Regions from separate parts of the Clostridium sp. BNL1100 genome, predicted to be linked through region 2. Evidence: predicted binding sites of a transcription regulator. Region 2 holds the regulator's gene; each other region holds the start of a gene.
What was found. Region 2 encodes Rex, which represses fermentation and respiration genes when NADH is low (regulators of the CRP and FNR family bind a similar motif). Its sites were predicted from a motif close to ATTGTTAANNNNTTAACAAT; they were not measured.
Positions count from the first base shown of each region.

Region 1: a site for Rex is predicted at 6,601-6,620, ahead of CLO1100_RS13290 (NAD(P)H-dependent oxidoreductase subunit E). Genes of this name have one in related genera too.
Region 3: a site for Rex is predicted at 6,674-6,693, ahead of adhE (bifunctional acetaldehyde-CoA/alcohol dehydrogenase). Genes of this name have one in related genera too.

Region 1 covers NC_016791.1:3,130,513-3,140,696, reverse strand. The annotation lists gene CLO1100_RS13325 (methyl-accepting chemotaxis protein) at 1-976, shown strand, start outside; gene CLO1100_RS13320 (protein-glutamate O-methyltransferase CheR) at 1,005-1,817, shown strand; gene CLO1100_RS20295 (DUF1540 domain-containing protein) at 1,903-2,076, shown strand; gene CLO1100_RS13315 (chemotaxis response regulator protein-glutamate methylesterase) at 2,192-3,205, shown strand; gene CLO1100_RS13310 (arsenate reductase family protein) at 3,241-3,576, shown strand; gene CLO1100_RS13305 (putative ABC transporter permease) at 3,581-4,207, opposite strand; gene CLO1100_RS13300 (SprT family zinc-dependent metalloprotease) at 4,395-5,141, shown strand; gene CLO1100_RS13295 (aldo/keto reductase) at 5,284-6,381, shown strand; gene CLO1100_RS13290 (NAD(P)H-dependent oxidoreductase subunit E) at 6,672-7,145, shown strand; gene CLO1100_RS13285 (NADH-quinone oxidoreductase subunit NuoF) at 7,145-9,016, shown strand; gene CLO1100_RS13280 ([FeFe] hydrogenase, group A) at 9,023-10,184, shown strand, end outside.
Region 2 covers NC_016791.1:4,098,496-4,108,679, reverse strand. The annotation lists gene csaB (polysaccharide pyruvyl transferase CsaB) at 1-1,620, opposite strand, end outside; gene CLO1100_RS17530 (redox-sensing transcriptional repressor Rex) at 1,860-2,498, shown strand; gene CLO1100_RS17525 (prephenate dehydrogenase) at 2,549-3,649, opposite strand; gene aroF (3-deoxy-7-phosphoheptulonate synthase) at 3,639-4,664, opposite strand; gene fusA (elongation factor G) at 5,121-7,205, shown strand; gene CLO1100_RS17510 (hypothetical protein) at 7,356-8,234, shown strand; gene CLO1100_RS17505 (phosphatase PAP2 family protein) at 8,306-8,998, shown strand; gene proB (glutamate 5-kinase) at 9,071-9,889, shown strand; gene CLO1100_RS17495 (transglycosylase domain-containing protein) at 9,947-10,184, opposite strand, start outside.
Region 3 covers NC_016791.1:4,312,421-4,322,604, forward strand. The annotation lists gene CLO1100_RS18590 (bifunctional 2-keto-4-hydroxyglutarate aldolase/2-keto-3-deoxy-6-phosphogluconate aldolase) at 1-502, opposite strand, end outside; gene CLO1100_RS18595 (GntR family transcriptional regulator) at 710-1,387, shown strand; gene CLO1100_RS18600 (hypothetical protein) at 1,703-2,368, opposite strand; gene CLO1100_RS18605 (iron-containing alcohol dehydrogenase) at 2,607-3,776, opposite strand; gene adhE (bifunctional acetaldehyde-CoA/alcohol dehydrogenase) at 3,989-6,592, opposite strand; gene CLO1100_RS18615 (corrinoid protein) at 6,962-7,606, shown strand; gene CLO1100_RS18620 (DUF1638 domain-containing protein) at 7,651-8,412, shown strand; gene CLO1100_RS18625 (ASKHA domain-containing protein) at 8,405-10,184, shown strand, end outside.

The DNA.
Region 1 (10,184 bases), 970 kb from region 2:
AGATGAGATAGGAATGCTTGCTTCAGCCTTTAAAAAGATGTCGGACAATTTGAACGATGTCATATCCAGTATCAGTTCGGCTGCGGAACAGGTATCCTCAGGCTCCAGACAGGTGTCTGATTCCAGTGTGGCACTTTCTCAGGGCGCAACTGAACAGGCCAGCTCAATAGAAGAATTAACTGCATCCCTTGAAGAAATATCGGCCCAAACAAGATTAAATGCTGAAAATGCAACACAAGCCAGCAGTCTTGCGGAAAATGTAAAAACAATAGCTTTAAAGGGCAACAAGCATATGAAGGAAATGCTCAGTGCAATGGATGACATTAACGATTCGTCAAGTAATATTTCAAAAATAATCAAGGTAATAGATGAGATTGCATTTCAGACAAACATACTTGCCCTTAATGCAGCTGTAGAAGCAGCAAGAGCAGGACAACACGGAAAAGGTTTTGCAGTAGTTGCAGAGGAGGTCAGAAATCTGGCTGCTCGTTCCGCAAACGCCGCAAAGGAAACTACCGATATGATTGAAGGTTCAATACGTAAGGTAGAAGGTGGAACAAAGATAGCCAATGAGACTGCAGAAGCACTCGAACTGATTGTGGATGGTGTTGCCAAGGCTGCTGATCTTGTAGGTAATATTGCGGAAGCATCAAATGAGCAGGCTGCGGGAATTGAACAAATAAATCAGGGCATTATGCAGGTTTCTCAGGTAATTCAGGCTAACTCAGCAACCTCTGAGGAAAGTGCTGCTGCAAGTGAAGAGCTTTCCAGTCAGGCAGAGCTTTTGAGCGAACAGGTGGAAAGGTTCACACTCAAGAAAGCTGTACGTTCAACAGACAACTACAGAGGAGACGGTGAAATTAACCCGGAAATACTGAAAATTCTTAATAAAATGAGTGAAAAAAGCAGAAATACCACCCAGAATGTGAGAACTAAAACAATAGATTTAAGCGACAAGGAATTCGGCAAATATTAAATTTTACAAATCTGGTGGGGAATTTTTAATGATTTCTATTACTGAAAAGGAATTTAAACAGTTATCGGAGTATATTGAATATAGATATGGTATCCATTTGAAACCAGAGAAACGGGTTCTTGTAATGGGAAGACTTCAAAATGTCTTAAATTCATTGGATATTGATAACTTTACTGATTATTTCACGCATGTTACCAGCGACAGAACAGAAAACTCAGAACAAATACTAATTGACAGGATTACAACAAACCATACATTTTTTATGAGAGAGGCTGAACACTTCGAATATTACAAAAACAAGGTATTGCCATATCTGGTTCAGAATGTAAGAAACAAGGATTTAAGGATATGGAGTGCAGGATGCTCCACAGGCGAGGAACCCTATACTTTGGCAATGATAAACCGTGACTGTTTGGGAAATGAAAAAGTATATTGGGATACTAAAATTCTGGCTACAGATATATCACAAAAAGTACTGGAAACTGCTTCAAACGGCATATATAATGATGAGGAGCTTCTTCAGCTTCCGGTGTGCTGGAAAACAAATTATTTTAAAAAATATAACAGCCGGAGTTCGGTAGTAAAAGATCTGATAAAGGAGGATGTCATATTTCGAAAGTTCAACCTGATGGATAGTTTTCCTTTTAAGAAAAAATTTCATGTGATTTTTTGTAGAAATGTAATGATTTATTTTGATAATTTCACAAAAAATACACTTATTAATAAGTTTTATGATATATTGGAGTATGGCGGATACTTATTTATAGGTCATTCTGAGTCGATTAGCCGTGAAAAAACTGGTTTTAGATATATTAAGCCTTCTTTGTACATAAAAGAGTAGATGATGCAAATTTTGCTTAAGTGAATTAAAACAGAATTTGTGCAAATAATACTTTAGGAATCAATTTTCAAAGGAGGAATACACAATGTCTGTTAAAAAAATGAGCCAGCCTAATACTGGTATAAAATGTGTTGTTAATACATGTCACTATTATATGAATGGTGATCACTGCACTGCTGAACAGATTGAAGTTCAGCCTAGAAATGCAAGAGACACTCAGGAAACAGATTGTGCAACATTTTTACCTGAAAACCAGTAAGCTAATAGATTTAAAATATTAGACTCAAAAAACGCCATACCTCTTTAAAAAAGGGGTATGGTGTTTTAATGTAGAGCAGACTAACCATATGATTATACAGGAAGGGTTACATGATATGAAAAAAATCAAAGTGCTGGTTGTTGATGACAGTTTATTGTTTCGTGAAGTAATTTCAAGAGGGATAACTATAGACCCGGAAATAGAAGTAGTTGCTAAGGCGGTTGATCCCTTTGATGCCAGGGATAAAATAGAAGAGTATGACCCCGATGTTATGATCTGCGACATTGAAATGCCTAAAATGAATGGTATTGAGTTTATCAGCAGGCTTTTACCGCAGCATATGATTCCAATTATTGTTGTAAGCTCTATTAGTGAAGCTGTGTTCGATGCAATAAAAGCTGGAGCAGTAGATTTTATACTGAAGCCGGAAATGCAAATATCCAAAAACGTAGAAGAATTTATAAACGAATTGATAACTAAAGTAAAAACTGCGAAAAAGTCCAAACTTCCTGAAAGAATCAGAATTATCGGTGAAACTGTCTCCTCGGATATGAAATTTGACAGCAGTAAAATTATTGCAATAGGTGCTTCAACAGGAGGAACTGAGGCTGTTTTCAACATTCTTAAACAGTTGCCGCCAAACATTCCCGGTATAGTTATAGTTCAACATATACCACCAATGTTTTCACGTATGTTCGCCGAAAGACTCAATAATCAAACCGGATTAAGAGTTAAAGAGGCTAGTAACGGTGACTATATTGAAGAAGGAAAAGTACTTGTTGCACCGGGTGATTACCATATGAGAGTAAGAAAAACAGGAGAACGTTACAAGGTTGAAGTATTTCAGAGTGAAAAGGTTAATGGACATTGTCCTTCTGTCGATATACTATTTGAATCAGTAGCCAAGGAAGCCGGGAACAATGCAGTTGGAGTCATATTAACTGGAATGGGTTCTGATGGAGCCAAGGGACTATTGGCTATGAGAGGAAAAGGCGCAAGGACCATCGGACAGGATGAGAAGTCCTGTGTTGTTTACGGTATGCCAAGAGTTGCATATGAAATTGGAGCAGTAGAAAAGCAGACGTCCCTTGAGAATATTCCTAAGATACTGTTCTCAATATTAAAATAAAAGATTTTTATAAACAGTAAGTTAAAAGGAGTTTTATGAATATACAGATTTATGGGGCCAAAGGGTTTGATACACAGAAAGCAGAGAGATATTTCAAAGAGCGAAAAATCAGCTACCAGTATATAGATCTCTTTAAGTATGGAATGAGCAAAGGAGAATTCGAAAGTGTAAAAGCTTCCGTCGGTATAAGTAATTTGATAAATACAGAATCAAAGGAATACGAAAAGCTCAATGTGAGAAATCTAGGAGTAGGCAATGTTGCACAAGAGGTGCTTTTAAAAAACCCCAAGCTCTTTAAAAGTCCCATAGTAAGAAACGGAAAGCTGGCAACCGTAGGCTATCAGCCTGATGTTTGGAATCAATGGGAATAAAAATTTAATGTCTTATATAATAAACTACCTTTACGGTCATACTTCCAATGTCCTTTAGCCTGTGGAACACTAAGCCGGATACCCAGTGAATATTATTTATGCCGTGGAGGCTTGTAAAGATGGAAATGCATAAGTCTGCCGAAATCCATACAAAGCAAATATTGCTGATTAATGCCTTGGTACGCAGTGAAAGAACTTTTATTTTCCTTATTACTACAGGATGGATGCTATAAACTGCTATAAGGGACATTATTCCCCAAATCAGAGTATTCCTTAAACATATTATTCCAAGAAAATTTAAAGAATCCCCGCTGTAATCCCATAGTTCACGTTTCAGAACATTTTGAAGGAGCAGGCCTGTAAAAAGCTCCAGAACGGTAGTAATAAGTATTGCACCAAAAAATACAAGGATGGGGCGTGATTTTAATTTGTCCAGAAGAAATACAACCAAAATTGTACCCACTCCATAAATTCCGCATAAAGGGCTTATGAGAAATCCTCTTTTTATAAACTGCCAGTGATAAACGGATAAATATACTGTTTCCATTAGCCAACCGCAGAAAGAATATATAATAAAGCATAGAAATACATCATAGACCCTTGCCAAATATTTAGATACGTTATAGTTCATATATGCAGCTCTCTTATTGACTTTGTTTAATATCATGCTATGAAATTCAAACAAATTGCGTTACTTTTATATGTGTATTCAAAGTCTTTTAATAATATTTCAATATAAAATTTTGTTAATTGACATTACGGATTTGCTTTGCTAATATCGGGATACATTTATTTATGCTTGCGGAGGAATATTTAAATTGAATAAATCTCAAAAAACTGTAGAAATATTATCACGAATTAACCTCAACGGAAAAGAACTGGTATATAACCTCAAAAGAAGCAGCAGAAGAACAATTTCCATTATGATAAAAAATACAGGACAGATTTTTGTATGTTGTCCGCTAAAAACTCCGATTGCATACATTGAGAAACTTCTGTTTGAAAAAGAGAGGTGGATTGTACAAAAGTTGGATGAAATCAGCGAGAAACCCTCTGCTGTGATAAAAAAATCCTTTGAAAACGGTGATTTGTTTTATTATCTGGGAAAATCATACAGACTTAAAATTGTTGAAAATAATATTATCAAAAAACCACAAGTACGGTTTGAAGAGGAACTAATGGTTTTGGAAATATCGGAAACTGCAAATAAGGACAAAATTAAATCTTTCCTAAAAAACTGGTATATATCAAAGGCCGGAGAGCTTCTGGTTGAAAGAATCAGATTATACTCATCTTTTACTGGTTTATCACCTAAAAAAGTGGCTATCAAAGAGCAAAAAACAAGGTGGGGAAGTTGTAGTTCGAAAGGTAATATTAACCTTAATTGGAAACTTGTTATGTCGCCTTTGCCGATAGTTGATTACGTAGTTATACATGAACTCTGTCACATGAAAGAGATGAACCATTCAGGGAAATTTTGGAGCCTTGTTGAAGCTGTTATGCCGGATTATAAAGTTTACAAAAAATGGTTGAAGGAAAATGGTTGTACTTTATCATTTGATTAAAAATAGTTATAAAATTACATGCAAAAAAGATAAGAATGTACATTGAAATTTAGTTTTATAAAAGTATAATTTTAACGTAATACTACTTAGATTAATATATGAAAAATGATGAATATAATTGGTAACCCGGAGGTATTATAGGATGATTTACAAAAAATACGGTAATACAGGTAAGGATATATCTGCAATAGGGTTTGGAGGTATGAGGTTTCCAAAAACCGGAGATAGTTATAATTACGATAAATGTGCAGAGATAGTAGTACGTGCAAATGAACTTGGTGTGAATTATTTTGATACTGCACCGGGATATAACGACGACCATAGCGAATTTATTATGTCCCATGCTTTTAAGAACATGAAGAAGCCATTCTATGTTTCAACAAAAAGCAGCCGGAAGGATGGATCAAAACTACGTGAGCAGTTGGAGACATCTTTAAAGAGGATGAATCTTGAAAAAATTAATTTTTTCCATATATGGTGTATTCTTAGCCTGGACGATTACAAAAGCAGGATGGTAAAAGGCGGTGCTTATGAGGCTGCGTTAAAGGCAAAGGAAGAAGGACTTATAGAACATATTGTATTCTCAACCCATTGCACAGGGGATGAGATTGAAACAATAGTAAATGAAGGCTGCTTCGAAGGAATGACAGTCGGTTATAATATACTTAACTTCCCGTTCAGGCAAAAGGGTTTGGAAGCTGCTTATAAAAAGGGACTCGGTATTGCTACAATGAATCCCCTTGGAGGAGGTCTGATTCCTCAAAAGGCTGATTATTTTGATTTTATAAAAAGTGAAGACGATAAAAATGTAGTTAATGCTGCATTAAGATTTAATGCTTCCCATGATGAAATAACCACTGTATTAGCCGGAATGGGCAGTATTGACGAGGTAGTTCAAAACTGTAAGGTCGGCGATAACCTGGTTAAACTTGAACAAACCAAGTTGAAGGAAATAGAAGGAAGGCTGTTTAATTCCATGGATAAGCTTTGTACAGGCTGCCGTTATTGCGAGTACTGTCCTAAGGAAATCCCCGTATCAAAATATATGCTTTCTTACAACAATCATATTTTAGGTAATACGGAGGACGTTCTTAATAACCTGAAAGGTCACTGGGGAATTAAGCAGGAGGATGTTAACAACTGTATAGAATGTGGTTTATGCGAAGGAAAATGTACACAGCACTTGCCGATAATAAGCAGGTTGAAAGAAATTGGTGCATTTGGGGATACAAATAAATAAGTTAATATTACCATCAAACTTGGTATTTTGAACTTACTCAGAGAAAATCAGCACATTGCAATAATTAAACATTGCAATGTGCTGATTTTTTGTATTCTTTTAACGAATTATCCTTGAAATTATTTGAAATAAATTCCAAAAACCTTATCTATAACTGGGTTTCAGACATTGTATTTCTATATAAACATTGGCAGAAGGTATTCCTCTGGCTAGAATTAAATTGTCAAAAAAATAACAATGATAGCTGATAAGTGAATGCACTTTACAAGTACTTGAGGAGGGAAAACAAAATGGATGATTGCAAATGCAGTCTGGTTGACGGGATTTTGAATAAGTATGACAATAATAAATCGCACCTGATAGCAGTTTTACAGGAAATCCAGAACGAATACAAATATTTGCCCGAGGATGTTTTAAATTATGTAGCTGAAAAGCTGGAGATTAATCTCTCAAAGATATTCAGTGTAGCTACGTTTTACGAAAACTTTTCTTTGGTTCCTAAGGGAAAATACATTATAAAGGTATGTGACGGTACAGCTTGTCATGTAAGAAAATCAATTCCTATATTAAATGCAATGAGAAAAGAACTTGGCCTGTCTGAAAGCAAACATACTACAGATGATAAGCTGTTTACAGTTGAAACAGTTTCCTGTTTGGGAGCCTGCGGACTTGCACCGGTTATTACAATAAATGATAAGGTACACGCTAAAATGACGCCGGATTCAACAATAGAATTAATAAAGACTTTGAGGAGTGAAGGATAATGAAAATTAATAATTTGCAAGAATTTAAAGCCTTTTCTGACAGGTCGGCACAGGCAATGGAGAAACAAAAAAAGAAGGTTCTGGTGTGTGCGGGAACAGGTTGTGTAGCCGGCGGATCATTAGAGATATACAACAGAATCAAAGAGCTTATAGATGAAAAAGGCCTTCTGGTTGATCTTGAACTGGATTATGAAAAAGAAGGAATAGGAGTTAAAAAGAGCGGTTGCCACGGTTTTTGCGAAATGGGGCCTTTGGTAAGAATAGAACCTGAAAATTACTTGTACTTGAGAGTTCAGATAGAAGATTGTGAAGAAATCGTATACAAAACCCTTATAAACAATGAAGCTGTTGAAAGACTTATGTATACGGCAGATAACAAGGTGTATAAGGCACAGGAGGACATTCCTTTCTATAAAAAGCAGACAAGAATGGTTCTGAAAAACTGCGGAAGCATCAATGCCGAATCCTTTGCAGAATATGTTGCAAAGGGCGGTTATCAGGCCCTGAGCAAAGTATTGTTTGAAATGGAGTCTCAGGAAGTATGTCAGTCCATACTGGACTCCAACCTCAGAGGAAGAGGGGGCGGAGGTTATCCTGCCGGAAGGAAGTGGCAGCAGGTATTAAAGCAGGACAGCAAAATCAAATATGTTGTCTGTAACGGCGACGAAGGTGACCCCGGAGCTTTCATGGACAGAAGTATTATGGAGGGCGATCCTCACGGTGTAATCGAAGGTATGACTATTGCCGGGTATGCAACCAAAAGTACTGCCGGATATATATATGTTAGAGCAGAATATCCTCTGGCAGTTGAAAGACTAAGGATAGCTATTGAAGATGCAAGAAAGCACGGAATGTTGGGTGAGAACATACTAAATTCCGGATTTTCGTTTGATATAAACATAAACAAAGGCGCAGGAGCTTTCGTATGCGGTGAGGGAAGTGCATTAACCGCATCAATAGAAGGCGAAAGAGGAATGCCAAGGGTAAAACCTCCAAGAACGGTGGAAAAAGGACTTTGGGAAAAGCCGACAGTACTTAACAATGTAGAAACATACGCCAATGTTCCTTTAATTATCACCAACGGCAGTGAATGGTACAAAGGTATCGGGCCTGAAAACAGTCCGGGTACAAAAGCCTTTGCCATAACCGGAAACGTCAACAATACAGGTTTGATAGAAGTTCCAATGGGAACAACCCTGAGGGAAGTAATATTTGATATCGGTGGCGGTATCAAAGACAACAAGAAATTTAAGGCAGTTCAGATAGGAGGCCCTTCCGGAGGATGTCTCACAGAGGAACATCTGGAATTGCCGTTGGACTTCGATTCCCTTAAAAAAGTAGGAGCAATGATTGGTTCAGGCGGACTAGTAGTAATGGATGAAGACACCTGTATGGTTGAAGTAGCAAGGTTCTTCATGAATTTCACACAAAACGAATCCTGCGGAAAATGTGTGCCATGCCGTGAAGGAACCAAGAGAATGCTTGAAATCCTTGAAAAGATAGTAAACGGAAAAGGTACTAAAGAAGAGCTTGATTTACTCGAAGAACTGGCAGATACCATAAGCAGTACGGCTTTATGCGGACTAGGTAAGTCAGCTGCAAGCCCTGTCGTAAGTACATTGAAATATTTTAAGGATGAATACTTGGAACACGTTATAGATAAGAAGTGCAAAACACATACCTGTAAAGCTTTAGCTTCTATAGTAATAGAAAAGGAAAAATGCAAGGGCTGCAGCAAATGTGCCAGAATATGTCCAGTTCAGGCAATCGAAGGAAAAATTAAGGAACCGTATACAATTAATCAGTCAAAATGTATCAAGTGCGGTGCCTGTCTGGAAGCATGTCCATTTGCAGCAATAAAGGAGGCGTAAATAACAATGGGAACTATGATAATTGACGGACAGCTGGTTGAATATACAGATGAAAAAAATATACTGGCAGTAATCAGAAAAGCAGGTATTGAGCTTCCGACCTTCTGCTACCACTCAGAACTTAGTGTTTACGGTGCGTGCAGAATGTGTATGGTTGAGGATAAGTGGGGCAGTACAATAACCTCATGTTCAACGCCTCCAAAGGATGGTATGGAGGTATGGACAAATACAGATAAGCTCAAAAAGCACAGAAAAATGATATTGGAGCTTCTTCTTGCCAATCATGACAGGGATTGTACAACCTGTGAAAAGAGCGGAAGATGTAAGCTGCAGGAAATAGCTTTAAAAGTTGGAGTAAAGAAAGTAAGGTTTGGACAGGAAAAGAAAGAAATGCCTATAGATGACCTTGGGCCATCAATAATCAGAAATCCAAACAAGTGTATTCTTTGCGGAGACTGTGTAAGAGCATGTCAGGAAATTCAAGGCGTTGGGGTACTGGACTTTGCTTATAGAGGATCAAATCTTCAGGTAACAACTGCCTTCAATAAATCATTGCAGGAAGTGGATTGCGTTAACTGCGGTCAGTGCAGGGTTGTTTGTCCTACCGGGGCATTAATGATAAAGAAAGATATTGACAGGGCATATGAGGCACTTCAGAACAAAAACAAGCGTGTAATAGCTCAGATAGCACCTGCCGTACGTGTTGCAATCGGAGAAGATTTTGGACTTCAACCCGGTGAGATATCAATGGGTAAGATTGTGGCAGCACTCAGAAAACTTGGTTTTGATCAGGTATTTGATACAGCTGTTGGTGCGGACCTGACTGTTATAGAGGAAGCGGAAGAGCTCATGGACAGAATTCAGAGAAAGGAAAAGCTACCTTTGTTCAGCTCATGTTGTCCTGCTTGGTTCAAATACGCGGAGCAAAAGCATCCTGAGCTCATGGAAAATGTGTCCTCCTGCCTGTCTCCACAGCAGATGTTTGGAGCAGTTATAAAGGAACAGTTTAAAAAGGAACAGTCTTCCAACGAAAAAGAAAACATTGTTATCGCCATAATGCCATGTACCGCTAAGAAATATGAAGCTTCAAGACCTGAAAATACTATAAACGGTGAAAGACAGGTAGATATGGTCATAACAACACAGGAACTGGCAATTATGATACAGG
Region 2 (10,184 bases):
AGCCGTCAAAGCAATTTTAGGCCCCGTAATACCCATTTTTTTAAGTTCATTCAATGAAAATCTTTCTCTTACAGTAATTACATCAGCCATATTCAATATTTTACGAGAATGTTCTGTATTACCTGATTTATTTATTGGGCCAATCCCATTTGCGTAAAACATTATTTTTAGCTTTAGCTTTTTTGCAAGCCATGCTGTTCCGAGATAAAACATCAGGGAGCGTGAGCTTGTACTATCCTGAATTATATTACCTCCGCCGTATACAAAAAGTTTAGCCTTTTTCATTGATGAATAGACCTTGAACATATTCTTCCTGTTTATGGCGCTTACCCCATAATTGCGGGCAGTTTCTACAGGATTCCTGGAGAGGGCAAGGATAGATATGCCGGGCTTTTGTTCTTTGAGATTGTCAACAATTGACCTGAGCATTGCATCATCCCCAATATTGCCAAAACCATAGTAACCTGACACGATTACGTCATATTTTTTTCCCTTGGACTTATTTAAAACGTCATTTTGTATCTCTGTATAGATTTCAAGCTGAGTTTTGCACATGGCATCCAGAGAGAAGTTCTTATATGCCTTTTCATAAATCCTTTTTCCGAATTCTATTCGTCTTTCATGGTCTAATGACAGCTCCAGAAGATATTCGGCAAGAGTATTATAATCAAGTGGTTCAAAAAGGTAACCATTCACTGAGGAATCTATAAGGTCAGGAATTCCTCCAACCCTGCTGCTTACAGTAGCCTTGGAAAAGCGAGCGCCCTCTAAAATAGAATATGGAAAACCCTCACTTATAGAGGTTAATACACTTATGTCAATGATACTCATTAATTCGTAGGGGTCATTGAGCCAACCGAGAAAAAATACATTGTTTTCCAGACCCAGTTGATGACATCGGGTGGTAAGAGACTTATAATCTTCTCCGTCTCCCCCTATAAGGAATTTTACGTTAGGATTCTTCTCAACAACCAGCTTTGCTGCCTCCAAAAGAGTACTTATGCCCTTAACAGGGGTCAATCTAGCAGCTATTCCTACAAGTATATCGTTTTTATTTAATTGAATTCCGAATTTTAAAGCAAATTCTTCCCTTGAATAGTCATTGAGCTTTTTATCAAAATCTATTCCGTTAAGAATTGTATATATTGAATTTGTGTCAAATCCTCTGTCTATAAGCATTTTTCTGAAAGCAGAGGTAACTACAATATAATAATCCAGACTGTGAAGTACCCATGAATTGAATAACCCTATAGAAAGCCTTTTAGGCAGACTTTGGAGATAATCAAGTTTATAGTCGCTGTGCATTGTTGTTATTACCGGTATATGGCAGGCTTTTTTAATAGCGTAGGCAAAAATATTTGCCTTGGCACCATGTGAATGAATAATATCAAAGTTATTCTTTTTTACAAACTGTATTGCGTTACGTATATCTGTAATTATATTTGAGGACTTTATAACTTTTACGTTTATTCCCATTGCACGGGCTTCATCTGCAAAGGCTCCAGGTCTTAGACTAAGAAGAGTAACATCTATATGGGAAGTAAGTTCCTTTACAAGTGACAGGACATGTACTTTAGCGCCTCCAACATCCCCTCCGCCAATTAAGTGCAAAACCTTCATTAAAATTTCTCCTTTAAAAATCTTTTGTAAATGACACAAGTACTATTTTATCACAATTAACAGTATGACACTAACCTATTTTCTATAATCAACAAGTATATAAATAAGTATAAAGCCTGAATAATATGGTAAAATAACTAAGGAGAAATGTAGCAACAGAGGGTAGAGCCTTGATATTGACAATAAAATAACAAAGATGATATAATACGAACACTAATAATTATGAGGTGAAGATTTTAATGGCTTCAAAGAAAATTTCCATGGCTGTAATAAAAAGACTTCCCCGTTATCATAGATACTTGAATTATTTACTTGAACTTGGTATTAAGAGAGTGTCTTCTAAAGAGCTAAGTAGCCGTATGGGAATAACTGCTTCCCAGATAAGACAGGACTTAAATTGCTTTGGCGGTTTCGGACAGCAGGGATATGGATACAATGTAGAGTCTTTATATAATGAGATAGGTAATATACTGGGTATTAACAAGACATTTTATTGTATTATAATTGGTGCCGGAAATATGGGACAGGCATTATCCAATTATGAAAACTTTATAAAAAGAGGATTCAAAGTAATCGGAATTTTCGATGTTAATCCTGAAGTAATAGGGAAAAAACTCAAAAATCTTGAGGTTATGAATCTTGATTTACTTGAGGAGTTTATACTACATAACCCTGTTGATATTGCAATGCTTTGTGTTCCGTACAGGGAGACAGCCACCGTTGCTGACAGAGTTGCTCGGTTGGGGGTAAAGGGATTGTGGAACTTCTCACCTATGGATTTAAAAATTCCATACGATGTAATAGTGGAAAACGTACATCTGAGTGACAGCCTTATGGTGCTTGGATATAAACTCAATGACAAGTTTGAAAGAGAATAATAAGAAAGCCGGCATTTTTAATATGCCGGCTTTTGTGTGTCCTAAAACATCTAATCTTTTCTGAATACCATGTATGAAGAAGCTTTTAGGATTTCAAAAGCTTTATCCGTGTTTGCCTGATCAGATAGGGTGATTTTAAGGCATCCCTGCTCATACTCACGGCTGTTGGATACATTTATATTTTTAATGTTTATTCCGCTATTGCCCAGCAGAGTTGCTATTTTACCAATAATTCCGGGCTCATCTGTAACATCTACAATCAGCTCGAAGTTTTTTGGGAGCAACCCAGTAGCAGTATTGGAAAAACCATCCCTGAAGGCTTTAGCATTATCAAAAAAACTATATATTTCTTTATTTTCACTTGATTTGATATTGTCTATCATATCGTTAACTATAAGTTTAAAATCCTCTAAAAGCTTTACAACAACAGGCCCATTGCTTATAACCACGTCCTCCCACATGGAAGGATTTGAAGATGCAATTCTGGTAATATCCTTGAACCCTCCTGCCGCAAGAAGCTTTACTAGGCCTTGACTATTTTCATTATTTTTAGCAAGAGACACCAATGCGGAAGCTATGATATGAGGTACATGGCTTATGCATCCTGTGACTGTATCGTGCTCTCGGGAGGAAACCACTATAGGTAGGGCTCCTATCATCCTAAGAAATTTTTCCAATGTGCTTATGGCATCTTCACTGGAACTCTTTGTCGGTGTCAGAACATAGTAGGCATTTTCAAACATATGAGCAATTGAATTTATATAGCCTGATTTTTCTGTTCCGGCCATAGGGTGTCCTCCTACAAATAGGGGAGGGTTTGCAAGTCCATCAATGTAATTGAACAATTCTCCCTTGGTACTGGCTACATCCGTCAAAATGCTGCCTTTTTTTATTTTAGAGGATAATTCATTTACATATTCTATGGTTTTGCTGACCGGAGTACAAATGAAAATGATATCAGAATTCCAAATCTCTTCACAGCAATTATTAAAACCCTTGTTTAAAACTCCTTCTTTTTCAGCCACTCTAAGGGACTCAGTACAGTTGTCAACTGCATATATTTTTAAATCCGTAAACTCGTGCCTGAACGCCTTGGCTAATGAACCACCAATAAGTCCGAGGCCAATAATAGATATACTTTTAACATCCATAGTTAAACTCTCTCTCCAGGATTGGTGCAAGCTTACTTATGTCTTTGCAAAGTGAATCAAATTCGGATGGCTTTAACTGCTGTGCTGCATCAGATAAAGCACACATTGGGTTCGGGTGTACTTCAACTATAAGGCCGTCGGCACCTGCTGCTATAGCAGCTCTGGATAGCGGAATTACATATTTTGACTTTCCGGCAGCATGGCTGGGGTCAACGATTACAGGCAGATGACTCATATTTTTAACTACAGGGACAGCACTTAAATCAAGTGTGTTCCTTGTAGCTGTTTCAAAGGTTCTGATACCTCTTTCACAAAGGACAACATTGTAATTGCCTTCACTCATTATATATTCAGCAGCGTTAAGCCATTCGTCAATAGTGGTTGCAGATCCTCTTTTCAGAAGTACCGGCTTCATGGATTTTCCTATTTCTTTCAGAAGCTGGAAGTTTTGTACATTACGCGCCCCCACCTGAAACATATCCACATATGGTATAGACAACTCTACTGCCTTATCGCTGGTTACTTCTGTGATTATTTGCAAGCCAGTTGCATCCTTTGCTTCTTTGAGCAGCTTCAATCCTTCTTCTTCAAGACCCTGAAAAGCATATGGAGAAGTTCTTGGCTTAAAAGCTCCTCCTCTTAGAAACTGGGCACCGGACCTTTTGACTGCCTGTGCTGCTTCTATTATCTGTTCACGGCTTTCTACCGCACATGGACCAGCCATGAGAACCAATTCCTTACCGCCTATTTTCACACCGTTTACATCGACAACACTGGGCTCAGGCTGAAATGTTTTTCCTGCCAGCTTGAAGGATTCTACGATTGGAACAAGTTTTTCAACCCCCGGCATAATTTCAAGAGGAATATCACGGAGGACAGTCTTATCACCGATTATACCGATAATAGTTCTTTCGGTACCTTGTGATACATGTACCCCCAACCCCGAATTTTTCAGGACATTGATGACATCATCAATCTGCATTTGATTTGATTTTGGATTCATTACAATAATCATTAAAATTCAACACCTTTCTACCGTTTTACATTTTTTAAAATCTGAAATACACCATTCTACCATATTACACAAGGGCCCTAAGCCCTTTGTATATAGCCAATCATATATCTTGATTGCTATATTAATCTATATTATATAGCATCATTAAAAAATTATAAACAGCTATAAGCTACAAGATTTAAAAATTTTTATTATATAAAAAAGGTAAATTTGTACTGATATAGAATAGATAATAATAAATATAATTTATATTTGTTATTCTTAAAATTTAATATACAAAATGCATTAGATATTTTTAACCCTTTTATTCTGTTTCACTTTACTTTTTGTATTAGGTTCTATACAAATGAGAACGGGCTATAAAGCCGGTATGTATGACCCGGATAACGGTTTCCACATGGAGACTCGGTTTATTATACAGGTGTGAAATAATTGTAAAAATAAGGGGGAATGATTATGAAGGACTATTCCGTGCAAAAATTACGGAACATATGCCTCTTGGCACATGGTGGGGGAGGAAAAACTACTCTGGCAGAGGCTATGATGTTCAATACCGGTGTATTGGACAGATTTGGGAAAGTTGCTGACGGGACTACAACGTCTGACTATGATCCCGAAGAAATTAAAAGAAAAATATCTATAAGCACTTCTATGGTACCTTGTGAATGGGTGGATCATAAAATCAATGTAATTGACACTCCCGGATATTTTGACTTTGTAGGAGAAGTAATGCAGGGCATCCGTGCGGCAGAGGGTGCGGTAATAGTAGTTTCTGCAAAAAGTGGCGTTTCCGTTGGAACAGAAAAATCATGGGCTTACGCCAAAGAGTATGGTGCAGCCAGAATGTTCTTTATTAATAAAATGGACGAAGAAAACGCCAATTTCAATGCTGCCTGTGATAAAATGCTGGATACTTTCGGCAACAGCGTTATACCATTCCAGCTTCCAATCTATGAGGCTGATAAATATGTTGGTTATGTAGACATAATCAATATGACTGCGAAAAAATTCCAGAAGGATAAAGTAACAGAATCAGATATTCCTTCGGATTTAACAGATAGAATTTCTCAAATAAAAAACTCACTTAATGAATTAATAGCTGAAACGGATGAAGCTCTTATGGAAAAGTTTTTCAGTGGAGAAGAGTTCACGGCTGAGGAACTGCAAAAGGGTATAAAGGCAGGTATAGCTGATGGGACAATAACACCTGTATTTTGTGGGTCTGCGTACCAAAACCTGGGGGTTAAGGAGTTGATGGATGCCATTGTTTCTTTTATGCCATCTCCCGAAGTCGTAAAAGTCAAAGCTCAAAAAGCAGGGAAGGATGAATATATTGAAATAAAGCCTGATGCATCTGCACCTCTTGCTGCACTGGTATTCAAGACTATCGCCGACCCGTTTGTAGGTAAAATCTCCATGTTCAGAGTTTATTCAGGAACTTTAAAGGCAGATTCTTCTGTTTTTAATTCTACAACAGAGAGGTCGGAAAAAATCGGTCAGATATTCATTATGAGAGGTAAAAAGCAGATTCCGACAGATAAGCTTATAGCAGGTGACATAGGTGGAGTTGCAAAACTGGCCGGAACAAATACCAACGACACTCTTTGTGATCAGGCAAACAAAGTCATACTGGATAAGATAGCTTTTCCAGACCCGGCTATTTCAATGGCAGTAGAACCAAAAGCCAAAGGAGACGAGGAAAAAATCAGTTCTGGTTTGCATAAACTGCAAGACGAAGATCCTACATTCAAAGTCTCAATTAATACAGAAACCCATCAAACCCTTATTTCAGGTGTAGGAGAACAACATCTGGATGTTATTGTCAGCAAACTTAAAGCTAAGTTCGGGGTATCAGTAAATCTCGTTAACCCTAAAATACCCTACAGAGAAACAATAAAGAAAAAAGTCAAGGTCGAAGGAAAACATAAGAAACAATCTGGAGGGCATGGTCAGTACGGCCATGTATGGATTGAGTTTGAGCGTGGTGATACAGAGGACCTTGTGTTCCAGGAAAAGATATTCGGAGGTTCTGTACCAAAATCGTATCATCCTGCCGTAGAAAAGGGTTTACGGGAAGCCATCGTACACGGTGTTCTTGCAGGGTATCCGGTTGTAAACCTTAAAGCGACGTTGGTTGACGGTTCATATCATGACGTAGATTCTTCAGAAATGGCCTTTAAAATAGCTGCAAGACTTGCTTATAAAAAAGGCTTGCCCATGGCTTCACCCGTATTACTGGAACCAATTGTACATGTAGAGATTTATGTACCTGAAAAATATATGGGAGATATAATCGGTGACCTGAATAAAAGACGTGGAAGAATTCTTGGTATGAATCCCATGGATAACGGACAGCAGCAGGTTGAAGCCGAGGTTCCTCAGTCTGAAATGTTCAAATATGCTACAGATTTGAGATCCATGACCCATGGCAGGGGTTACTTCAAGCTATGGTTTGAAAGATATGAGGAAGCTCCAGCTATCGTTGCAAACAAAGTCATTGAAGAGGCCAGAAAGCACATGGTTGAGGATGATGATGAGTAGTTAAATTTATGTAACTGAATTTTTGTAGGGCTGATTGTTATGGGGGAGTTCCCATAACATCAGCCCTTTTGCTTTGAAAACTATTGACTCCCACCTGCTTGTAATATAAGGTAATTATGTTGGCTAAAGCCAATTTATAAGGAGGATACTATGTGTAAGAATATTGTTTTAAGTAATGAGAGGCTTTCCGTTGAAATATCATACCCCGGAGAAAAATACAATGGCTCCAGATTTGACTGGTGTGGTTTTATTACTCAGGTTACTTTGGACGGAAAACATACTTTTTGCGTAAAGGAATCTTTGGAAGCAGGAAAGGGTTCAGGAGGCTGCGGACTCTGCGGGGAATTCGGAATACGTGAGCCTGTAGGCTTTGATGAAACTCCCGTGGGAGAATACTTCCCAAAGATTGGCGTCGGTCTTTTGAAGAGGCCTGATATGGAACCTTATGACTTTTTCAGAAAATATGAGGTAAAGCCCGTTGATTTTAATGCCGTTATCAATAAGACTTCCGTTGATTTGTCAGCTGTGATGCCCATACACAATGGTTATGGCTACATATATAAAAAAAGTATAAGTTTGTGCCAAAATAGGTTAAAAATAACCTATCTATTGGAGAACACCGGTGAGAAAAAAATAAGTACTACCGAGTACTGCCACAATTTTATAGGAATAGACAATAATAATATCGGAAGCAGTTATTCATTAAAACTTCCTTGTGATATACATCTGGATAATGTCAGTGGCGAGATTATTGTTAAAGATAATGAAATCTCATGGCCTGACAGCTTCAGTGGGGAATTCTACAGTCAGTTTAAGGATTTTGAATGCGGCGGAAGCAGTACATGGGAGTTATATGACAGCAAGTCAGGAGCTGGTGTTAGGGAAACAAACAATTTTATTCCGCAGAAATTTGCCTTATGGGGAGCAAAACATGTTGCAAGCCCTGAGTCATTTGTTAATATCAATATTGAGCCGGGTGAAAAACAAACATGGTCAAGGGAATACGAGTTTCTTTATATTTCCTGCTAAAAAAGTAAACAATTTTTCAAAATCTGAGTATAATTATTTGTTATATAGAATATTCTGATGGAGAAAAATTTATGACTAATAATTCTTTAAATCGAGACAATCTGCGGGTGTATTTTCGCAGGATTCTGCTGATGTTATTAATACCAATGGCACAGGGCATATATTTTTTACTTAATGTTACTACTAAGAACGCACATGATGTAACTATATTTCTTGATAAATTGATACCATTCAACGAATGGTTTATCATACCATATATATTCTGGTATTTGTATACCTTTGGGATTCTGCTGATTATGGCATACTATGACGAGAAAACCTATTACAAGCTTTTGTTCAGTATATTGATTGGTATGTTCGTTTGTTTTGCAATATACTATATCTACCCGACAACGGTTCCACGCCCGGAGGTAACACCTGATAACCTGCTAAAAAAGGCAGTCCTGATTATCTACGGGAATGACAGGCCGTATAATTGTTTCCCAAGCATCCATATGCTGGATACTATTTTGATAACAATGTTTACATTAAAATATGGTAAAGGGTTGCTTATGAGATTTTCATCAGTAGCAATATGTATAACCATATATATGTCTACGTGGTTCACCAAGCAGCATAGTATTCTTGATGCAATTGCATCTACGGTTCTAGGGATAGCATTGTTTTTGGTCTTTGAAAACCGGTATGTGTACGGTAAGATTGAACACTTTGTAAACTCTTATTTGATCAGAAACAAAAGTGCATCTTATCAGGAAGAAGCATAGTGGAAAATCTCAAGGATTTATTATATAATCTAAAAGGTGTTTCGATTTTTGGTATAAGGGGTATTGATAAAGATGTGTTTCAAAAGACAGAAACTTCAGGATGCACAAAGGATTGTCATTAAAGTAGGTACTTCTACTTTGACATATGAGACCGGGAAAATTAATTTTACTTGTATAGATAAGCTGGCAAGAATTATTTCAGATTTATCAAATCAAGGCAAAGAGGTAGTACTGGTAACTTCAGGAGCTATCGGGGTAGGCGTTGATAAACTCAAATTGCCTGAAAGACCTAAAACCATTAGAGAAAAGCAGGCTGTTGCAGCAGTAGGACAATGTGAACTTATGCATATGTACAGCAAATTCTTTTCAGAATACGGACATATTGTTGCTCAAATCCTATTAACAAGGGACATAATGGGTGACGATAAATGCCGTAAAAATGTTGTTAATACATTTGAAACTCTTTTAGAAAAGGGTATTGTTCCTATAGTAAATGAGAATGACTCTGTTTCTACCGTGGAACTTAAAGTAGGACAAAAGGATACCTTTAGCGAAAACGATACACTGTCTGCTATTGTAGCAAAGATTATAGAGGCTGATTTACTCATAATTTTATCGGATATAGACGGTTTTTACGATTCTGATCCTAGGAAGAATCCCGATTCAAAGATGTTATCCGTTATAGATAAAATTACTCCTGAGATTGAGGAGTGTGCCGAAGGTGCGGGAACCAAACGAGGCACAGGAGGAATGGTAACAAAGCTTAGTGCTGCAAAAATAGCTACAGGTGCAGGGGTAGATGTGGTACTGACAAACGGTAGTCACCCCGAAGCAATTCTTGACATATTAAGCGGAGAACAGGTTGGTACACTGTTTATTGGATCAAAATAGACTTTTAATCAATAAAAAAAGGCTTTTGCATTATACATGCAAAAGCCTTTTTCATATTTATGGAATTATATCATCAATGTTATCCGTGTTATTTGAGTTGTCCGAAGGATTACCTCCGACACTGTTAGTTGGTTTGCTTGGTGATCCGTTATTTCCAGTTTGCGTATTACCGGAACCACCGTTGCCTGTATTCGGGGAAGGAGTTTCCGAGTTATTCGGTGGAGTTACGTTAGAGGTTCCTCCTCCATGCTTGGTACAATATTCCTCCTCTGATAACTGATAAATCCAGTCCTTG
Region 3 (10,184 bases), 210 kb from region 2:
TGTTTTCCAGGTTTACTCCTCCGGTAGGCATAAGTTTAATCTGAGGCAACGGGCCTCTGAATGCCTTGATAATAGCAGGGCCAAAAAGTTCTCCAGGGAATACCTTTACAATGTCAGCACCTGCTTCCATACACTCAACAGCCTCTTTAACAGTCATGGCTCCGGGCATACAAGCAACCTGATATCTGTTGCAAACCTTAACAACCTCTTTATTCAGGCAAGGGCTTACAATAAACTGAGCTCCTGCAAGTATTGCTGCTCTGGCTGTTTCAGGGTCAAGAATAGTACCTGCTCCTATGAGGATCTTATTGTCCTTGTTGGACTCTGCCAACTTCTTAATTACGTCCAGAGCACCATGTACCGTAAAGGTTATTTCAATGGCACTGATTCCTGCCTCTACGCAGGAGTCGGCTATTTTCATAGCCTGTTCAGAGCTATCAGCCCTGACAACTGCCACGACACCACAATCGCAAATCTTTTTCAACACTTCATTCTTATCCATAATATTACCTCATCAAAAAATATTGAATAACTTCATCTTATATATTAATATACTAGTATACAAGTTGAGTGTCAATCCACTAATATTAATATCACATTACTCTTAAGTTCAGGTAAAAGCTCACAGCTATAAATTGTAAATGTGATGCTTACTGTGCTAAAATTGACAAGAGTTCATTAAAAGCTTTAGTGTGCATAGGAGAGTACCATGAATAGATTTCAAAGAAATGTACTTCCATTAAAAGAAGTAATTTATATGGAAGTTAAAAATAAAATACTGAATCTTGAATATAAACCCGGTCAAATGATTAGCGAGACAGAAATATCAGAACTGCTAAATGTCAGTAGGACACCCGTAAGAGAAGTTTTTATACGGCTTTCCTACGAAAAGCTGATTGATATATATCCCCAGAAGGGCACATTTGTGTCCCTTGTAGACCTTTCCTATGTAAAGGAGAGTGTTTATATGAGAAACCTTCTTGAATGTCAGATTGCAGGTGAAATAGTCGACAGCGAAAAGAAGGATTTACCTGCTGAAATAAAAAAGAATATACGGTTGCAGAAAGATTTAGTTGAAAATGAAGGCAATATAGAAGAATTTCTGGAACTTGACAATGACTTTCACAAGGTTATATTCAAGGCTGTAAACCATGAAACAATCTGGGATATCATTAGTACAACAAGAATTCACTACAACAGATTCAGGCTTTTGACCATGTATGAGCCTGAAATGCTGAACAGGGTATTCCAAGAGCACTTTGACATTATGACCAAAATTGAAGAGGGAGATAAAGCAGGCTGTAATGCACTGCTTAAAAAGCATCATTATAACGGTCTCGAACATGCAGATATCCTCAAGGAAAAATACCCGGGATACTTTTTATAAAATAATGGCATTAAAAATTGGTTGTGGCAAAATTGATTTTTATTTTTTTAACCAGTATTTAGGAATATAAATTATATCAATCGAAGCTTGGTTAAAGATATTTGAATATGTTTCTCGGCGAACATGGATATTTTACCGGAAACTTTACACGATGTAGGTTTTAGCGAAACCATGAATCATGGACGATGAATGTGAGCGACGGTAAAACATCCTAAGATGAGCCGCTAGAAACTCTTGCAAATATCTTGGAAGCAATCATTGATATAATTTTATACGGGAGTATCGGTGTTAAAATAGAAAAACTATCTGTTTTGCCTACATATTTACCTTTCGGCTTCTGGTTACTTCGAATTTTTCCAGCCACCCTTTTTTAAATTTAAGTGAAATAAATCCGGTAATACTGGTTGCAAGCGCTCCTAAGGAATCAACTATTAAATCCTTCATAGTATCTGCCAGAGCCGCTCTTCCCATCATAAGACTTCCGTCTTCGTGTGCAAACTTCTGCATGTTAAGCCCCAGCAGCTTGTCAAAGGCAAACTCGTATATCTCCCACAATGCACCTATTGCCAAGGCGAATGAAAAGGCAAAAACAGCTACAAATAAGGGACTCAGGTTAATCTGTACCTTTTCTGAATCGTTCAAAAGCTTTACAACTGAAAATCCAAGTGCTCCTATCATTGCACCGCTGAAAGTATGAAGAACAGTATCCCAATGGGGTATCTTGTAGTAGAAACTTCTCACCTCACCGAGGTATATAGCCGCATAGAGGAAAAAAACAAAAACTATGTGCATAAAACCGGGGATATTTATTTTCCATTTTCTTTCGATAATTGATGGAAGGAACATAATAATCATACCCATAATACACTGAATCAACATAAGGACATAGTCGCTTCTAAGCTTGACAAATGCTTGTCCCACAAAAGGCTTAGAAGGTGCAGTAATAACATTTACAAGTGAAAAGACCGTTGACAAGATCAATGTGGCAAAGACAAACCAAAAAGTAGTCTTCTCCCAATTTATTTTTTTCTTTATAAAAATAATATCACCCCACTTAATAAATTATACCGTGAATAATTAAAAATGTCTTATTGAATACTTTATAACACTGAAATTTCAGGGTCAAGTTTAATTTTAACAAAGTTGAAAAACAAGCCGCATAAGCATGCCAACTGCAGATTGACATTTATTATGCGGCTCCGTATAAAAGGTCTGCAAATTATTTATAAGACTTAGTATAGATTTCAACAACATCTTTATCGGATAGCTCCACAGGGTCGCAAGCAAACAAACCTCCCATTGTATGCCTTGCATTCTTTGCCAAAGCTTCCATTTCACTAAGCTTAATTCCGTATTCGGACATTTTCAGATCGTCAACTCCACAAGCCTTTTGAAGCTCTACCAATGCTGTCACAAAATCCATAGGCTCCTTTGCATCTTTCTTGCCCAAGGCTACAGCCATGTCAATCATTCTCTGACTGCATGAGCCTGATTTTGCAAAAAACGTATAGTATTCCCTGCTCACCATAATAAGTCCGGCTCCATGGGGTAAATCGGGGTGTAATGCACTCATGGCATGTTCCAGAGAATGTTCTGAAGTACAGCCTGAGGTAGATTCAACCATTCCTGCAAGTGTATTTGCTAAAGCAACCTTTTCACGTGCCTCTTCGTTGGAACCATCATTTACAGCCTTTGAAAGATATCTTCCTATAAGCTCTATGCTCTTTAGGGCATACATGTCACTCATTTCATTTGCAACTACATTTATATATCCCTCTGTGCTGTGGAACAGTGCGTCAAAACCCTGATAAGCTGTAAGATGTGCAGGAACCGTCATCATCAGGTCAGGGTCAACTACAGACAAAACAGGAAAAGTTTTATCATAGCCAAAGCCGATTTTTTCATTGGTCTCGTCATTGGTTATAACCGTCCAGGGGTCTGCTTCAGTACCTGTACCGGCAGTAGTTGTAATAGCCACCACAGGCAGCGGATCAACAGTAACCGGCATGCCCTTTCCGGAGCCCCCGCCTACATAATCCCAATAGTCACCTTCATTTGAAGCCATTACAGCAATAGATTTTGCAGAATCAATACTGCTGCCGCCTCCAAGACCTATAATGAAGTCGCAGCCCTTTTGCCTTGCAAGTTTTGCTCCCTCCATGACATGAGGCTTTATGGGATTTGGCAATATTTTATCAAATAGAATGAATTCTACATTTGCCTTTTTAAGCTCCTCTTCCAGCCTTCCAAGATAACCGTGCCTTTTCATAGATGTTCCGGCTGATGTGACAATCAATGCCTTTTTCCCCGGCAGGCACTGATTATGAAGATTCGAGAGCTGTCCCTTACCAAAAAGTATTCTCGACGGAATAAAATAATTAAAACTCATATGGTAAAATCTCCTTTACAAATTTTCGTATTCAATATATTTATATCCTTTACTTCGTACTCCAATTACGAAAAATGCACCTATGTCTATAATAATTATAGCATCATTATTATTTAAAATCGAACTGTCAAAAAACAAGCCGCATAATCATGCCAACTGAAGATTGACATTTATTATGCGGCTTACCAAATTATATTATAAGGATGTTTTTCTTACTTGCCGTAGTAAACTTTCAGGTACATATCCTTGATTTCACTCAAGAGTGGGTATCTTGGGTTGGCACCTGTGCACTGATCATCGAATGCCTGTTCAACCATTTCATCCAAGGTTGCAAGGAATTTTTCCTCATTCACGCCTGCCTCCTTGATAGTCTTAGGCAATCCTATTTTTGCTTTTAATTCATCTATTTTAGCTAAAAGCTTTTTGAATTTTTCTTCATCGCTGGAACCTGTAATTCCGATAAAGGATGCTACTTCAGCATACCTCTTGAGTATTTCAGGGTACTTATACTGTGAGAACGCACCCATCTTTACAGGAGCTTCGGCTATGTTGAACTTCATTACTTCAGTAATCAACAGTGCATTTGCCACACCGTGAGGCAGGTGGTGGAATGCTCCCAGCTTGTGGGCCATTGAGTGGCAAACACCCAGGAATGCGTTTGCAAAGGCCATACCGGCCATTGTTGATGCATCAGCCATCTTTTCTCTTGCTATAGAATCTTTTGCACCATTCTCATATGCTGAAGGTAAATATTCAAAAATGCTCTTTGTTGCCTGTAAAGCAAGACCTTTTGTATAATCTGTTGAAAGCATTGAAGCGTATGCTTCAAGAGCATGTGTCAAAGCATCTATACCGGAAGCTGATGTAAGACCCTTAGGCATGTTCATCATAAGGTCTGCATCAACTATTGCCATCTTAGGCATAAGTTCGTAGTCTGCAAGAGGATACTTTACACCTGACTGTTCGTCAGTAATAACTGCAAACGGTGTCACCTCTGAACCTGTTCCTGCTGATGTCGGGATTGCAACAAAGTATGCCTTCTCGCCCATCTTAGGGAATGTGTATACTCTTTTTCTGATATCCATAAATCTCATTGCGAGATCCTGGAAATCAACTTCAGGATGTTCATACATTGTCCACATGATCTTACCTGCGTCCATTGCGGAACCTCCGCCTATTGCTATGATAACGTCAGGCTTGAAATCTCTCATTGCTTCAGCACCAAGCTTGGCACAAGCAAGAGTCGGGTCCGGAGCTACATCAAAGAAAGTATGATGCTTGATATTCATATCATCCAAAAGATTGGTAACAGCTTTAGTATATCCGTTGTTGTAAAGGAATGAGTCTGTAACTATGAATGCCCTTTGCTTATTCATCTCAGTCTTGAGTTCTCTTAATGCAACACCAAGGCATCCTTTCTTGAAATAAACTTTTTCAGGCGCTCTAAACCACAACATATTCTCTCTCCTCTCGGCAACAGTCTTAATATTAATCAGATGCTTTACTCCGACATTTTCTGAAACGGAGTTGCCGCCCCATGAACCGCAACCAAGGGTAAGTGAAGGAGCAAGTTTAAAGTTATAGAGGTCTCCGATTCCTCCCTGTGCAGATGGTGTATTTATAACAATTCTGCAAGTCTTCATTGCCGCAGTGAATTTATCAAGTTTATCCTTGCTGTTTACAGTATCAATATATAATGAAGCAGTATGACCGAATCCGCCGTCTGCTATAAGTCTTTCAGCCTTTAATACAGCGTCATCGAAGCTCTTTGCCTTGTACATTGCAAGTACAGGTGAAAGCTTTTCATGTGCGAAAGCTTCAGACAATTCAACTGACTCAACCTCTCCTACCAATACCTTTGCTTCAACCGGAACTTCAAAACCTGCTAATTTTGCAATAGTGTGAGCTGTCTGACCAACGATTTTTGCATTTAATGCACCGTTAACCAATATAACTTCTCTCACTTTTTGAGTTTCTTCTTTATTGAGCATGTAAGCGCCCCTGAGAATAAACTCTTTTTTTACTTCGTTGTATATTTTATCTAAAACGATTACTGACTGCTCAGAAGCACAAATCATACCGTTGTCAAATGTCTTTGAAACAATGATTGAACTTACAGCTGTCTTTATATCGGCACTTTCGTCAATTATTGCAGGTACGTTACCGGGTCCAACGCCTATTGCCGGCTTTCCTGATGAGTATGCAGCCTTAACCATACCGGGTCCGCCTGTAGCAAGTATTATATCCGCTTCCTTCATAACTCTTTCGGAAAGCTCTATTGTAGGCTCATCAACCCATCCGATGATTCCCTTTGGTGCACCTGCTGCAACAGCTGCTTCCAATATTATGTTTGCGGCCTCGATAGTGGACTTCTTTGCTCTTGGATGTGGTGAGAATATAATTCCGTTTCTGGTTTTCAAAGCAATAAGTGCCTTGAAAATAGCTGTTGAAGTTGGGTTTGTAGTTGGCACAATTGCTGCAACAACACCAAGAGGTTCAGCTATCTTTGTAATACCAAAAGCTTCATCACGTTCAATAACACCGCAGGTTTGTGTATCCTTATATGCGTTGTAAATGTACTCTGCTGCATAATGATTTTTGATTACCTTATCTTCTATAACACCCATTCCTGTTTCAGCCTGAGCCATTTTAGCAAGAGGAATTCTCTTTTTATTAGCAGCAAGTGAAGCAGCCAGAAATATCTTGTCAACCTGTTCCTGTGTAAATGTTGAATATTCTTGCTGTGCCTTCCTTATCTCTGCCAGTTTTTCCAACAGAGTGTCTACACTATTTACTACCAAATTTTTCTTAGTCATAATAAGTCACCCTCCATATTCTTGAAGTCAAAGTTGTTTTACTACTAAATCACCAATAGTAATATTTTTATAACTCTGGGTATTGTTATTTTTTTAACAACCTAACCCTTAAAAGCACGTGTTAATTATTTAACAATTTAATTGTAGTCCTTTGTTAATTAATTGTCAATGTTTTTTTGATATTTTTTTAACATACCATATATTAGCAAATATTATTTGATAAGGTATATTGTACAAGGACAAATTTTTACTTTAATTAACATTGTAAAATAATAATGATTTGAATATTTATACTTTTTTTGTATAATATATGACATAGTTATTATAATTTAAGCAAGTGCTAATGAATAGTAAAGTGAGGTTGTACAATTGAGTATATTAAATGAAATTTCACAGGCATTGCAATCAGGCAAAGCCAAAGTTGTCAAAGAATTGGCTCAAAAAGCTGTTGACGAGGGTTTATCAGCTGTTGATATTTTAAATAATGGTCTGTTGGATGGAATGGCTGTTATAGGTGAGAAATTTAAAAAAGATGAAATATATGTTCCTGATGTACTGATAGCTGCAAGGGCTATGAATGCAGGTACAGAAATTATCAAACCACTTCTTATTTCCAGCGGTGCGAAGGCTGTGGGAAAAGTTGTTATAGGAACAGTTTTTGGTGATCTTCATGACATCGGTAAAAATCTGGTTAAGATGATGCTGGAAGGCAGGGGTCTGGAAGTTGTTGATTTGGGCGTAAATGTACCTGCACAGAAATTTATCGACATGGCAATTCAGGAAAATGCTCAGATAATATGTTGCTCTACTTTACTTACGACTACTATGCCTGAAATGGAAATCGTAGTTAATGCTGCTAAAAATGCCGGCATCAGGGAAAAGGTGACTATTATGATTGGCGGAGCTCCTGTTAATCAGAGCTATTGCGATAAGATTTCAGCAGACATATATACACCGGATGCGGCTTCAGCTGCTGAGGAAGCTGTTAAAGCATGCAAAGCCGGGGAAGCTTAACATTACTTGTATAGTGTATGTTTGAGTGTAAAGGGTGAAATTAAATGCTTCGTCTAAAAGTTATAGCCTGCGATGTACTAAACAGAGAAATATCCTACCTTGCCAGTCAGTCAGAGCATTATACCGATGTAACGTTTGTGCACCAGGGTTTGCACGATACCCCTGAAAAGTTGAATAAACGCCTTCAGTATGAAATCGACAAGGTAAATGAAGGTTTTCCATATAACTACTTTGATACCTGTCCCGATTACGATTATATAATTGTCTGCTATGGACTTTGCAGTAACGGAATTACCGGGATAAGCAGTCAAAGGCTGCCTATGGTAGTTCCCAAAGCCCATGACTGCATTACTCTTCTTCTGGGCTCAAAGGAGAAATATATGGATTTATTCAGGCAGCAACCCGGAACTTACTGGTTCTCAACCGGGTGGATTGAGCGTGGCTGGCAGCCGGGAGAACTTAAATACACAACACTCCAAAGAGAGTACATTCAGAAATACGGTGAAGAAAATGCCGAGTATCTTATGGAAATGGAACAAAGCTGGATGAAAGAGTACAATAATGCCGGCTTTATTTCATGGAGTTCCTTTAACAATAATGAATTTTACAGGTCGGCGGCACGTTCCGCTGCTGATTTTCTAAATTGGGATTTCTTTGAAGTACCCGGCAATCCCGGTCTTTTGAAAAACATGTTAAATGGCAGGTTTAATGAGAATGAAGTTCTCATAGTACCACCGAGGGCAAAAATCGCCGCATCCAATGACAATGATATAATAACAGTCGAAGGAGATAATCGGGATGTTTAGTGTAACGGTCAGAAATAACGGCAATACAAAAGTATATACAGCAAACAACGGCAAAAATTTATTTGAGCTGCTCCGGGAAAAGGGTTTTTGTATTGATTCGCCCTGCAACGGGAATGGTACTTGCGGTAAATGCAGAGTAAAGCTTATCCAAGGCTCTAACAGTCCGGCTAAAGCCGAAGAAATAAAACTCCTTGGGCTTAAAGCTCTGGAAGACGGCTACAGATTGGCTTGCCGGTACCATATTCTATCAGATATTGAAATTCTAATAGACAGTAATGACCTTCCTGCAAGTATAGCTACAGAAAGCATACAGCTAAATACTGAATTTAATCCACTGGTCACAAAGGTTTATAGCGTTCTTGAAAAACCTTCACTTGATAATTCTGTCTCTGATTTTATCAGAGTAATGAATGGGAGCTATAATGATAATCCCCTCGAGATAAATGATTTGGGACTTTTAAGAAATATTCCTGATGTTATAAGAAAAAATAATTTTGAAATAACCCTTGTAAAAAACTCATGGGATATAATCGCAGTGGAATCAGGAAATACTACAAATACCCTGTACGGAGTGGCTGTAGATATCGGAACAACCACCATTGCAGCCTACTTGGTAGACTTGACTACCGGTAAAAAAGTCTCAGTTACTTCCCTTCTGAATCCCCAAAAGGCATTCGGGGCAGATGTAATATCACGTATCAGCTATACCATGGAAAATGAACATGGATTGGAACAGCTGAATAGCTTGCTTGTTCAATCACTAAACGTATGTATTACGATTTTATGTAAACAAGCAGGAATTTTGCCAACTGATGTTTACGTAATAACTTTTGCAGGAAATACCACTATGCTTCATCTGCTACTTAAAGTAAATCCGTCAAACATTGCCTATGCACCATTTGTTCCGGCTTTCACCTCCACTGTAAAGGTAAAGGCCAGTGAATTACCCCTGAATATCAACCCTAATGGTACAGCATATATTCTGCCCGGAGTATCTGCGTATGTGGGTGCAGATACCGTGGGAGCAGTACTGGCTGTTGGTATGCACCAGCAGACTTCTGCTTCACTACTCATTGATATAGGAACCAACGGAGAAATTGTTCTTGGAGACAAAAGCGGTATGTACGCCTGTTCAGCGGCAGCAGGTCCTGCTTTTGAAGGAGCGAATATAAAAAATGGGATGGGGAGTGTGAATGGTGCCATTAACAGCGTGTCTTTAAAACATGGAATCACCTACACCACCATTGGGCACACAAAACCAATGGGCTTATGCGGTACAGGTGTTGTTGGCCTGATTGCAGAGCTTCTTGAAGTTGGGATAGTTGACGAAACCGGAAGAATTGATATGTCATGGGAGCCGGAATCTCCAGATCAGGAATCTCTTTGTGGCAGAATAGTTTCCGTGGACGGAGTTAATGCTTTTGTACTTTGCAAAGCCCATGAAACCCTTTCCGGGAGTGAAATACTTCTTACACAGCGTGATATCCGTGAAATTCAGAATGCTAAAGCTGCTATAGCCGCTGGAATAAGAGTACTTGTCAAAAATGCCGGCATAGTTTTTGAAGATATTAAGCAGGTGTATTTGGCAGGGGGCTTCGGAAGCTATATTAATATTGACAGTGCATTAAAAATCGGCCTTATCCCGAGAGAACTGGAAGGCCGAATAGTATCCGTCGGAAATGCCGCAGCTCAGGGAGCCATAGATGTTCTTAACAACAAGTCCCTACTGTCTTCGGCACAGGAAATAAGTAAATCCATTAATTATACAGAGC